Regions from separate parts of the Microbispora sp. H10836 genome, predicted to be linked through region 1. Evidence: riboswitches for the same ligand, from Rfam matches in the RefSeq annotation. Region 1 holds a riboswitch; each other region holds the start of a gene.
What was found. A riboswitch is a leader RNA that binds a small molecule or an ion and turns the genes downstream of it on or off. The one in region 1 is predicted to bind cyclic di-AMP.
Positions count from the first base shown of each region.

Region 1 (3,268 bases):
TCTACTTCGACCGGCGCGACGACGCCGACCACGGCGCCACCGACCCCAGGGACCTGCCGCCGCGCCCGCTCGCCTCCGAGCTGCGCTACGACCCCCTGATGGACGAGTGGGTGGCCGTCGCCAGGCATCGTCAGACGCGCACCCACCTGCCGTCCGCCGAGGAGTGCCCGCTCTGCCCGGCCCATCCCGGCTCGGAGATCCCCTCGCCGTACGAGGTGGCGGTGTTCGAGAACCGGTTCCCGTCGTTCAGCTTCAACACCGGGGCGTACGAGCAGGTGGGCGGCCTGAGCGAGGTGCGGCCGGGGATCGGGCGCTGTGAGGTCGTCTGCTTCACCTCCGACCACGACGCGTCGTTCAGCTCCCTCAGCGACGAGCAGGCCGAGCTGGTCGTCGAGGCGTGGGCCGACCGTACGGCCGAGCTGTCCGCACTGCCCGGAGTGGAGCAGGTCTTCTGCTTCGAGAACCGCGGCGCCGAGATCGGCATCACGCTGCCGCACCCCCATGGGCAGATCTACGCCTATCCGTACGTCACGCCGCGTACGCGCCAGATGCTGGACGCCGCCGCCCGTCACCGGGGCGGCAACCTGTTCGCGGACGTCCTGGCCGCCGAGCGGAGGGGCCCCCGGGTGGTGGCCGCCAACGAGCACTGGACGGCCTTCGTCCCGGCCGCCGCGCGGTACCCGTTCGAGGTGCACGTCTACCCGCACCGCCGGGTGCCCGACATCCCCGCGTTGTCGCCCGAGGAACGGGCCGCCTTCGCGCCGCTCTACATCGAGGTGCTGCGCCGCCTCGACGGGCTGTTCGGCGTCGTCATGCCGTACGTCGCGGCCTGGCACCAGGCCCCGGTCACCTACCGGCGCGACCTGGCCCATCTCCACCTCCAGCTCTTCACGATCCGGCGTGCGCCGAACAAGCTGAAGTACCTCGCCGGCTCGGAGTCGGCGATGGGCGCGTTCGTCAACGACGTGCTCCCGGAGGAGGCCGCCCGGATGCTCCGCGAGGTGGTCACGACTTGATCACCGAACGGTTGCGACTTGGGTGGCACCTGGAGTTTCTTTACCAGTAGTATCCCTGGCACCGGTTGTCACAGCCGGTACGCCTAATCCCGGGCGCCTCGCCCGGGAGCCGGGGACCCAATCACGCATCTGGGGTCAAGGCAGCCGCCTGCCCGGGCTCCTCCAGCCCGCACCCGTCAGCTAACCCGGCAGGCACGTGGAGAGGAGTGGGCTCTGCCCCGCGCGTTCCCCTTGGCCGTCGGTGTGCTCGCCTCCGCCGCCCTCCTGTTCGGCGCGGCCGCCCCGGGCGCCGCCGACCCCAAGCCGACGGAGAAGCAGCTCAAGCAGGAGCTGTCGGACCTGCGGAAGAGGATCGACCGGCTGATCGCCGACTACAACGCCAAACGGGTCGCGCTCGCCGACGCCCGGGTCGAGGAGAAGGCCGCGCGCGGGCGGCTGGCCAAGGCGGAGGCCGATTACGAGGCCGCCAGGGACGCCGTACGGCAGATGGCCGGGCTGCGCTACCAGACCGACAGCTCGATGGCGCTGCCCGACATGAACACCGCCGCGCTGAACTACCAGCTCAAGGAGGAGCAGGCCGCCAGGCTCGAGCACTTCGAGCAGGTCCGCGCCGAGCGGCAACGCGCCGCGGACGCCGCCAAGACGCTCACCGGACAGCTCAAGACGCAGGCCGCCGAGGTCGCCGCACAGCGCGAGGACGCAGAGGACCTCATCGACGAGATCAAGGACAAGCTCGACGCCCTCATCCCGATCGCCCCGGGCAGACGGGCCGGTGGTTCGTGGGCGCCGGAGCTGCCCGCCGGCTCCGACAACATCACCCCCCGCATGCGGCTCATGCGTACCGAGGTCGGCAAGACCTTCGATCTGCGGTTTCCAGTGGGCTGCTACCGCGCGGAGAACAGCGGCGAGCACCCCCTCGGGCGTGCCTGCGACTTCATGATGAGCTCGGGCGGCGCCATGCCCTCCCCGGAGATGAAGGCGCTGGGCGACAGCCTGGCCGCCTGGGCCATCAAGAACGGGCCGAAGCTGGGCGTGATGTACGTGATCTGGCAGCAGCGCATCTACAACCTCGGCCACCCGGGCTGGCGGACGATGTCCGACCGCGGCGGAGTCACCGCCAACCACTACGACCACGTCCACATCTCGATGTACTAGAGGCCCGCAAGCCGTCTACCTGCACTGGTTGGCCTGGCGCCGCCGTCATCAAGCCCGCGCCCGCTGGTTCCACCATCGAGCCCGCCTATCCACCGCATACACCCAGCTCAGCTGGCAAATGGCGGCTGCCGCACTAGGGAAAATCATCATCATAAATCTATGAATGTCCAAAAAGTGAGTATTAGTCAATGGATGAGTTGACTCATGGTTGATTAGAACTGAACCACATGGTTCGAGGTGACTGTCTGTTCTTGGTCGTAGGCATGGTGCTACGGTGTCTGCCTGTTCACGCCCTGCTGTGAAACGGCACCGCATGGCCGTCCCGCCTACCAGGGAGAACAGCAGGTTCGACGCGGCCTTGTCATGCTCTGCCGCCACCCCGAGGACGCCGATGTCAGTAGATGTACCCCACCGGGCGCGGAGAAGGTTTTCACCGAGGGAACTGGCAACCCTCGCCTCTCTCGGCGCCATGATCATTACGGCCTGCGCGTGGTTGTGGGCGATATCCGCCGCCCCTTATGAGGCCAGAGAGCTGATGGCGCTCGTCGGCGGGGTCTCGGCCGCACTCCTGTCCGGCGCCGTCGCGGCCATTGTCCACTACTCCGGCACCGGTCGCCGGCTGCGTGAGCAGGCCGAGTGGGCCGGCGCGCGGTTCACCTGGCTGGAGCGGGAAACACTGCGAATGGCCGAGGAGTCGCTGCCCGCGCTGGGACGTCAGGTGCGGGACGGCGCCTCGGTCGCCGACGCGCTCTCCCAGATACCGCAGCCTCCGGACGGCCCGCTGCTGCACCTGCTCAGAGCGGCCGGGCACGAGCTCGAACTGCTCGAACGCGAGCGCGCCGTCGCCCAGGCGTCCCGCGATGCGACCGAGGGCGAGATCTCCCGGCTGATCGGCGAGACGCTGCCGGAGCTGTTCCGGCGGATCCAGACGGACCGGATGTCGGTGAGCGCCGCACTGGCCGAGATACGCCAGCCGGGGCAGGACCCGCTACGCGACCTGCTGCGCGAGACGGCGCGGCAGCTCTCCGAGAGCGAGCGCAGGGGCACCGCCGTGATGGCGGCGTGCGCCGGGGCCGCGGCCCGGGTGCAGGCACAGG
Region 1 covers NZ_JABBWU010000026.1:101,071-104,338, reverse strand. The annotation lists gene galT (galactose-1-phosphate uridylyltransferase) at 1-1,016, shown strand, start outside; cyclic di-AMP (ydaO/yuaA leader) riboswitch at 1,087-1,225, shown strand; gene HHX30_RS34830 (hypothetical protein) at 1,248-2,171, shown strand; gene HHX30_RS34825 (sensor histidine kinase KdpD) at 2,641-3,268, shown strand, end outside.

Region 2 (3,268 bases), on a different contig from region 1:
CAGGCGGTCGAGGATGACGTGGACCGCTTCGGTGTTCTCCAGCCGCTCCTCGACGACGGACGTGTAGTAGCGCCAGAACTCCCGCAATGTGGGCGGAAGCTTGCCGCCGTAGGGGTCCATCAGTGCGAGGAACGCCTGGAACTCGGCGTACAGCCGGTCCAGGGCGGGGCCGTCGAGGGACTCGCCGCCGAGCCGGCACATCGTGACGGTGGACTCGAACAGCGTCGCCACCACCCAGGCGCGAACCTCGGGATCCGCGGCGTTGAACGGACGGTTCTCGGCGTCGGTGCCGGTGATGCGGGCGTGCAGACGGTTGAGCCGGGCCGCCTCCCGCCGCCGTACTTCGCTGTCGGGGTCGACCATCCGCTGCGCGCTGAGCACGGTGTTGCGCAGGCGCCGCCACGGGTGCGCGACGAAGGTCGAGTTGGTGATCAGCGCGGCGCCGATCTGCGGGTGCGCGGCCTCCAGGACGATGGCCCGGGTCGCCACCAGCCCCCAGCGTGTCTGGTGGGTCAACCGGTGGAGCATCGATCCCGGGCCGAGCGGATCGGCGTCGGTTCCGGCGGGTGCGGCGTCGCTCATCGACATTCCTTTCCTGTCAGGGCCGGTGCCTGCACACCGCCGAACCGGCGGTCGCGCCGCCGGTAGGTCTCCAGGCATTCCCAGAAGTGCCCGGCGCGGAAGTCCGGCCACAGCACCCGGGGGAAGACCCATTCGGCGTAGGCCACCTGCCACAGCATGAAGTTGGAGATCCGCTGCTCTCCGGAGGTGCGGATGACCAGGTCCACCTCCGGCATGTCGGGGTGGGGCAGACGACGGGCGAAACTCTCCTCGGTGACCTGCTCGGGCGGCACCCCGTCGCGGATCAGCGACCGGGCGGCCTCGACGATGTCGCGGCGACCGCCGTGGTCGAACGCCACCGTCAGCGTCATCCGCCGGTTGTCGCGGGTCAGCGTCGTCAGGTCGGCGATGTCCCGGGCCAGCGCGGGCGGGATCCGCGGATCGGTGACACCGAGGAACCGGCAGCGGATTCCGCGTGTGTGCAGGGACAGGGCGTGTTTGCGGAGGGCGCGGCGAACCAGCCGAAGCAGGTCGTCGACCTCGGCGGCCGGACGTCGCCAGTTCTCCGTGGAGAAGGCGTACAGGCTCAGCCACCCGACGCCGGCCGTGTGGGCCGCCTCGATGACATCGATCACGGCGGTCTCCGCCGCCCGATGCCCCTCGATGCGGGGCAGCGACCGCTGCGCGGCCCACCGGCCGTTCCCGTCCATGACGCACGCCACGTGATGAGGCACGCCTCTCACATCGCCCGCCTCGGGGAGGAGTACATGGTCACTTCCGTCGTTCGCCGCCGTCCCCGGCCCTGGTTCGGGGAGGGGAGGAGAGTGATCTCTCCGGTGACGGACTCTTTCACGCTGCGAGATTTCATGACTACTTACCGTTAGTAGTCATGATCCTTACCCTGGGTGCCGGGCGAGGGGATTCGGGCGCCGCCCCTGTGAGTGGGTCCGGGTTGTCGCAGGTAAAGACATGTTTTGTCCCGTTTACACCATTCTGGTGGTGTGTGTACCTTTAGGGCACACGGTTTGGGGTACCGACCGGCCTCCGGTGCCGTATCCCTTGCCGTGTCGTTGCCCGGTCCGCGCGGTGCCATGACCGTGCGGCCGCCGAATCCGCGATCTGCGGAGCCGGGGACCCACTTCTCTCCGGGGTGAATCGGGAGCAGCCCCCAGATGCGCCCGTAGGGCACTTCCTGCCCGAACCCGTCAGCTAACCCGGTAGGCGGCATGGAAGCAAGGAGTCAACCCCGACATGTCCACCCACCGCCCCTCCCTCGGTCGCCGGCCCTCCGGCCGGCGCCTGCGCTCCGCCCTCGCGGCGGCGACCCTCGCGGTTTCGGCCGCCACGGCCGGCGTCACGGCGGCCGTCGTCCTGCCCGCTCCGGCCTACGCCAACCCGCACACGTACGGCCAGGACGTCTCCGGCTACGAGGCCGACCACGACTGGATGAACAGCCGTGCGCAGTTCGGCTTCATCAAGGCGACCGAGGGCACGTCCTGGGTCGACTCGTCCTTCCCCCGGCACTGGCGTGAGCTGGACAAGAAGGGCATCGTCCGCGGCGTCTACCACTACGGTCATCCCAAGAACGACCCCATCGCCGAGGCCGACCACTTCCTCGACGAGGTGAGCTCGCAGCCGGGCAAGCCCGGCGACATCCTGGTGCTCGACCTGGAGACCAGCGACGGCCAGTCGGTCGAGCACGTCAACGAGTGGGCCAAGGCCTGGCTGGAGTACGTGACGGCCAAGACCGGGACCAAGCCGATGTTCTACAGCGGCTGGAACTTCGCCGACAAGTACGGCCGCGGCCTCGGCGACTACCCGCTCTGGGTGGCCCACTACAGCAAGGCTCCGGGCGACATCACGCCGCCCGCCGACTGGAAGGCCTGGGCGATCCATCAGTACACCGACTCGCCCATCGACCAGAACGTCTCCGCGCTGACGCCCGCCCAGCTGCGCGCGCTCGGCCGCCAGTAGCCGCACGGCCCCCGGGGCGGGCGTCCCGCCCCGGGGGCCGTGCCGGCCTCAGACCACCGCGCCGGAGCCGTCGCGCCGCGCGGGCTTGACCCGCGGTGCGGCGGGAGCCGGCGGCGGCTGACCGGAGCGCCGCTCCAGCGCGATCGCCACCGGCCCGGCCACGAACGACGACGACAGCGTGCCCACGACGATGCCGATCAGCAGGGCGACGGCGAAGTCCCGCAGCGAGTCGCCGCCGAACACCGCCAGCGCCGCCAGGATGAACAGCGCCCCGAGTCCGGTGTTGACCGTGCGCGGCGCGGTCTGCAGGATCGCGGCGTTCACCACGCGGCCGAACGGCTCGCCGCGCCGCACCGGCCACAGCTCGCGCACCCGGTCGAACAGCACGACCTTGTCGTTGACCGAGTAACCGATGATCGTGAGCATCGCGGCCAGGAACACCCCGTCGATCGGCTTGCCCAGCCAGGCGAACGTGCCGACGACGACGGCCGCGTCCACGAACAGCGCCGCCACGGCCGCCGTGCCGAACGTCCACCGGAACCGGAACGCCAGGTAGGCGAGCTGCGCGGCGAGCGCGACGGCGAGCGCGATGATCGCGTTGCGGCGCAGCTCCTCGCCCAGGCTCGGCCCGATGAGCTCGTCGCGCTGCTTGGTGACCTCGCCCACGCTCCGGTCCAGCGCCTCCTCCACGCGGACCACGTCGTCGGCGCTGATCTGCCCGGTGCGCACCGAG
Region 2 covers NZ_JABBWU010000023.1:42,374-45,641, reverse strand. The annotation lists gene HHX30_RS32730 (oxygenase MpaB family protein) at 1-582, opposite strand, end outside; gene uppS (polyprenyl diphosphate synthase) at 579-1,295, opposite strand; cyclic di-AMP (ydaO/yuaA leader) riboswitch at 1,656-1,800, shown strand; gene HHX30_RS32720 (glycoside hydrolase family 25 protein) at 1,813-2,535, shown strand; gene secD (protein translocase subunit SecD) at 2,584-3,268, opposite strand, start outside.
Region 2: another riboswitch for cyclic di-AMP. It lies ahead of HHX30_RS32720 (glycoside hydrolase family 25 protein); the one in region 1 lies ahead of HHX30_RS34830 (hypothetical protein).

Region 3 (3,268 bases), on a different contig from region 1:
GGCGTTTACCGTCCCTGGAGGGTGGGCCGACGAATCATCGTCGTGGGGGAGGGCGGACGATGGGTGTTCCCGAGGTCGTCTACCGAGGTGACAGTCTCACCTCGGATTTTGATCGTGCCGGTCTCACCGAAGAGGACTTGCTTCTTCTCGCGGAGCTGGCCAAGGGCGTGACCGCCGACCGTGTGGGCCGCAGTCTCGACGTCAGCGGGCGCACGGTGCGGCGCCGGCTGCGGTGCATCTGCGACCGCATCGGCGTCGCGACGGCGATCGAGGCCGTCGCCTGGGCGGCGCGCCGCCGCCTCATCTGACCGCGCTCCGGATCGCACGACGTCGCGGAAAGACGCCGGAGAAAGCGGCGATGTCGAGGAGCGGCGCCGCCGGCGAGGGCGGCTCAACCGGCATGCGCTCCGGGTCGCGCGATCTCGGCGGCGCGGCTCGGCCGGGGTGCGCTCCGGGTCGCGTGGTGCCGGCGTCGCGGCTCAGTCGGCGACGCGCACCGCTCCCGCGAACGGCCGTCCGGCGATCTTGGCGATGTGGATGACGTCTCCCGTGCGCGGCGCGTGGATCATGTAGCCACCGCCGATGTAAAGGCCCACGTGGTGCAGGTCGGAGTAGAAGAACACCAGGTCTCCCGGGCGGAGCTGGTCGCGGGAGATGTGCGTGCCGGCCGTCCACTGGTCGCCCGTGTAGTGGGGCAGGCTGACGCCGACGGACTGGTAGGCCGCCATGACCAGGCCCGAGCAGTCGAAGGAGCCCGGGCCCTCGGCGCCCCACACGTACGGCTTGAGCTGCTGCCTGAGGGCCCAGCGCGCCGCCTGGGCGGCCTTGCCGTCGCCCACGATGGGGAACGACATCCGGCTGCGCGTCTCGCTGCCGACCGTGCGGGAGACCTGCCGGTAGAGGCTGCTCTCGGTCTTCTTGATCAGCTTGGTGATCTTGTCGCGGCGGGAGTCGAGGCCGGCGAGCAGTTTCTTGACCTCGGCCTGCCGGGCCGACGCGCTCTCCCTGGCCCGCGCGGCGGCGTCCATGGCCTTGGTGACCTCGGCGACCTCCTGGCTCTCCTGCAGCTCCAGCGCGTACGTCGTGGAGGCCTGGCTCAGGTACTTCCGCGGGTCGACGTTGCTGTCGATGAGCACGAGCGCGTTGCCGAGCCCGTTGGTCATGTAGGAGTGCTGCGCGAGGGCGCTGGCCTTCTGCCGGCGGACCTCCAGCTCGGCCTCGCTCTTGGCGAGGTTCTTCTTGGCGAGCTCGGCGGACCGCTCGGCCGCCTTCAGGCGCACGCGCTCGCCGTTGTACTGCTCGGTGAGGCTCTCGATCTCGGTGTAGAGGCTCTCGACCTGTTCCGTGAGCTCTTTGAGGCTCGGCTTGGGGTCGGCGGTGGCGCGGACCACCGGGGCGCCGAACGTGATCGCGGTGAGCGCGACGCCGACGAACGCCAATCGGCGGATGGCACCCGGACCGGCCGTGCCGGATCCGGACCGTCGGCGGCGGGCGTGCCTGCCCGCCGGCCGTCCTCCACGCGTGCGCAACCGAGCTCCTCTCCCACATGTGCCCCGCGGCAGGCCGTGGTGGAGCACGGCCATGTGGCGGGGCACTACTGAGCGCCTACCGGGTTAGCTGACGGGTTCGGGCCGGAGTAGCCCTACCTTGGTGGATTCACCCCTTGACGATCTGAGACCGAACCGATCCTGATCCTGCAGTTGGGTCCCCGGCTCCCCTCCGCACTCGGTGCTTCGAAGATTCGGCGCCCGGTCGCCGTGAGCGCTCACGATGACCGGCATCGTCGCTGGACGATAGTGCACGGCGAGTTCTTGCTCAACCAGAACTCCGAAACCCGTCTACGTTTGACAACCAAATGATCACAGCTGGGTCACGGACTCAATGGTGGTACGTCCGCTTTCACCTGCGTTTGGAGCGATCTGAGGTGTTGCACGTGCCGCGCGGGCTGCCGGAAAAAGTGGGACGAACCGGATCGTGGTCCTAACGGACGGCCGGGCGTTCTTCCGTATCCTGGCGGCTACAGAGGGTCAGATCTCATGTCGGGTACGGCGTTTGGGAATGACCGTTATCCGCAGAGGTCGTTCGTGCCGACTGCGAGGGATCGGACGCCGTCCGGCTAGGCTGGCCGCTCATGGAGCAGGTCGCCGCGCAGACATCCAGTGGTTCGGGTGCCACGGCCGTGACGGTGCGCCGGGCCAGGACGCCGGACGTCCGGGCGATCCGGCGTCTCGTCGACGCGTACTCGGGCGTCGGGCCCCGACTGCTCAAGAAGAGCACGGTGACGCTCTACGAGGACGTGCAGGAGTTCTGGGTCGCGGTGGTGGACGGGCAGATCGTCGGCTGCGGCGCGCTGCACGTGCTGTGGGAGGACCTCGCCGAGATCAGGACCGTCGCCGTGGACCCCACGGTGCGCGGTGGGGGCATCGGCCACCGGATCGTCGCCGCGCTCATCGAGACCGCCCGGGACCTCGGCGTGCGGAGGGTCTTCTGCCTCACGTTCGCGGTCGAGTTCTTCGCCCGGCACGGCTTCCGGCCCATTCAGGGCACGCCGGTCTCTCCCGAGGTGTACGCGGAACTGCTCGCGTCGTACGACGAGGGTGTCGCCGAGTTCCTCGATTTGGAGCACGTCAAGCCGAACACTCTGGGGAACACCCGGATGTTGCTGCACCTCGACCGCCGTTGACCGCCGTTCACGGTCCGGCAGGTAATGATCTTGACGTGAATTGTCAGTGTCCGCAAAGGTGACTGTTGTTACACCTGTCGCTACTTTTGGCAATATCAGCGTGTGCTACGGACGTGCGGCGCATGCGTCTTCGAAACGAGGTGACACGGTGAGCACCGGACAGCCGCCGTACCCACAGGACGAGTCGGACGGAACGCCACCGCCGTCATCGAACCCCGGGTACGGCACGGACAGACAGGCCCAGGACTACGACCCTGACGTCACGGTCGTCAACTATCGCCACACGGGGCAAAACACGGGCCCGCAGCAGCCGCCCGGCTACGACGCCGCCCAGGGCGGCTACGGCCAGCAGCAGGGCTACGGGGCTCAGCAGGGCCAGCAGCAGTACGGCCAGCAGGCCCCGCAGCAGGGCTACGGGCAGCAGCAGTACGGCCAGCAGGGCTATGGCCAGACGGGACCGCAGCAAGGTTACGGTCAGCAGGGCCAGCAGCAGTACGGCCAGACGGGCCCGCAGCAGGGCTACGGCCAGCAGGCCTCCTCGCAGGACTACGGCCAGCAGCAGGGTTACGGCGCCCAGCAGCAGTA
Region 3 covers NZ_JABBWU010000038.1:3,100-6,367, reverse strand. The annotation lists gene HHX30_RS39070 (LuxR C-terminal-related transcriptional regulator) at 60-308, shown strand; gene HHX30_RS39065 (C40 family peptidase) at 480-1,439, opposite strand; cyclic di-AMP (ydaO/yuaA leader) riboswitch at 1,588-1,741, opposite strand; gene HHX30_RS39060 (amino-acid N-acetyltransferase) at 2,132-2,683, shown strand; partial or broken gene HHX30_RS39055 (hypothetical protein) at 2,889-3,268, opposite strand, start outside.
Region 3: another riboswitch for cyclic di-AMP. It lies ahead of HHX30_RS39065 (C40 family peptidase); the one in region 1 lies ahead of HHX30_RS34830 (hypothetical protein).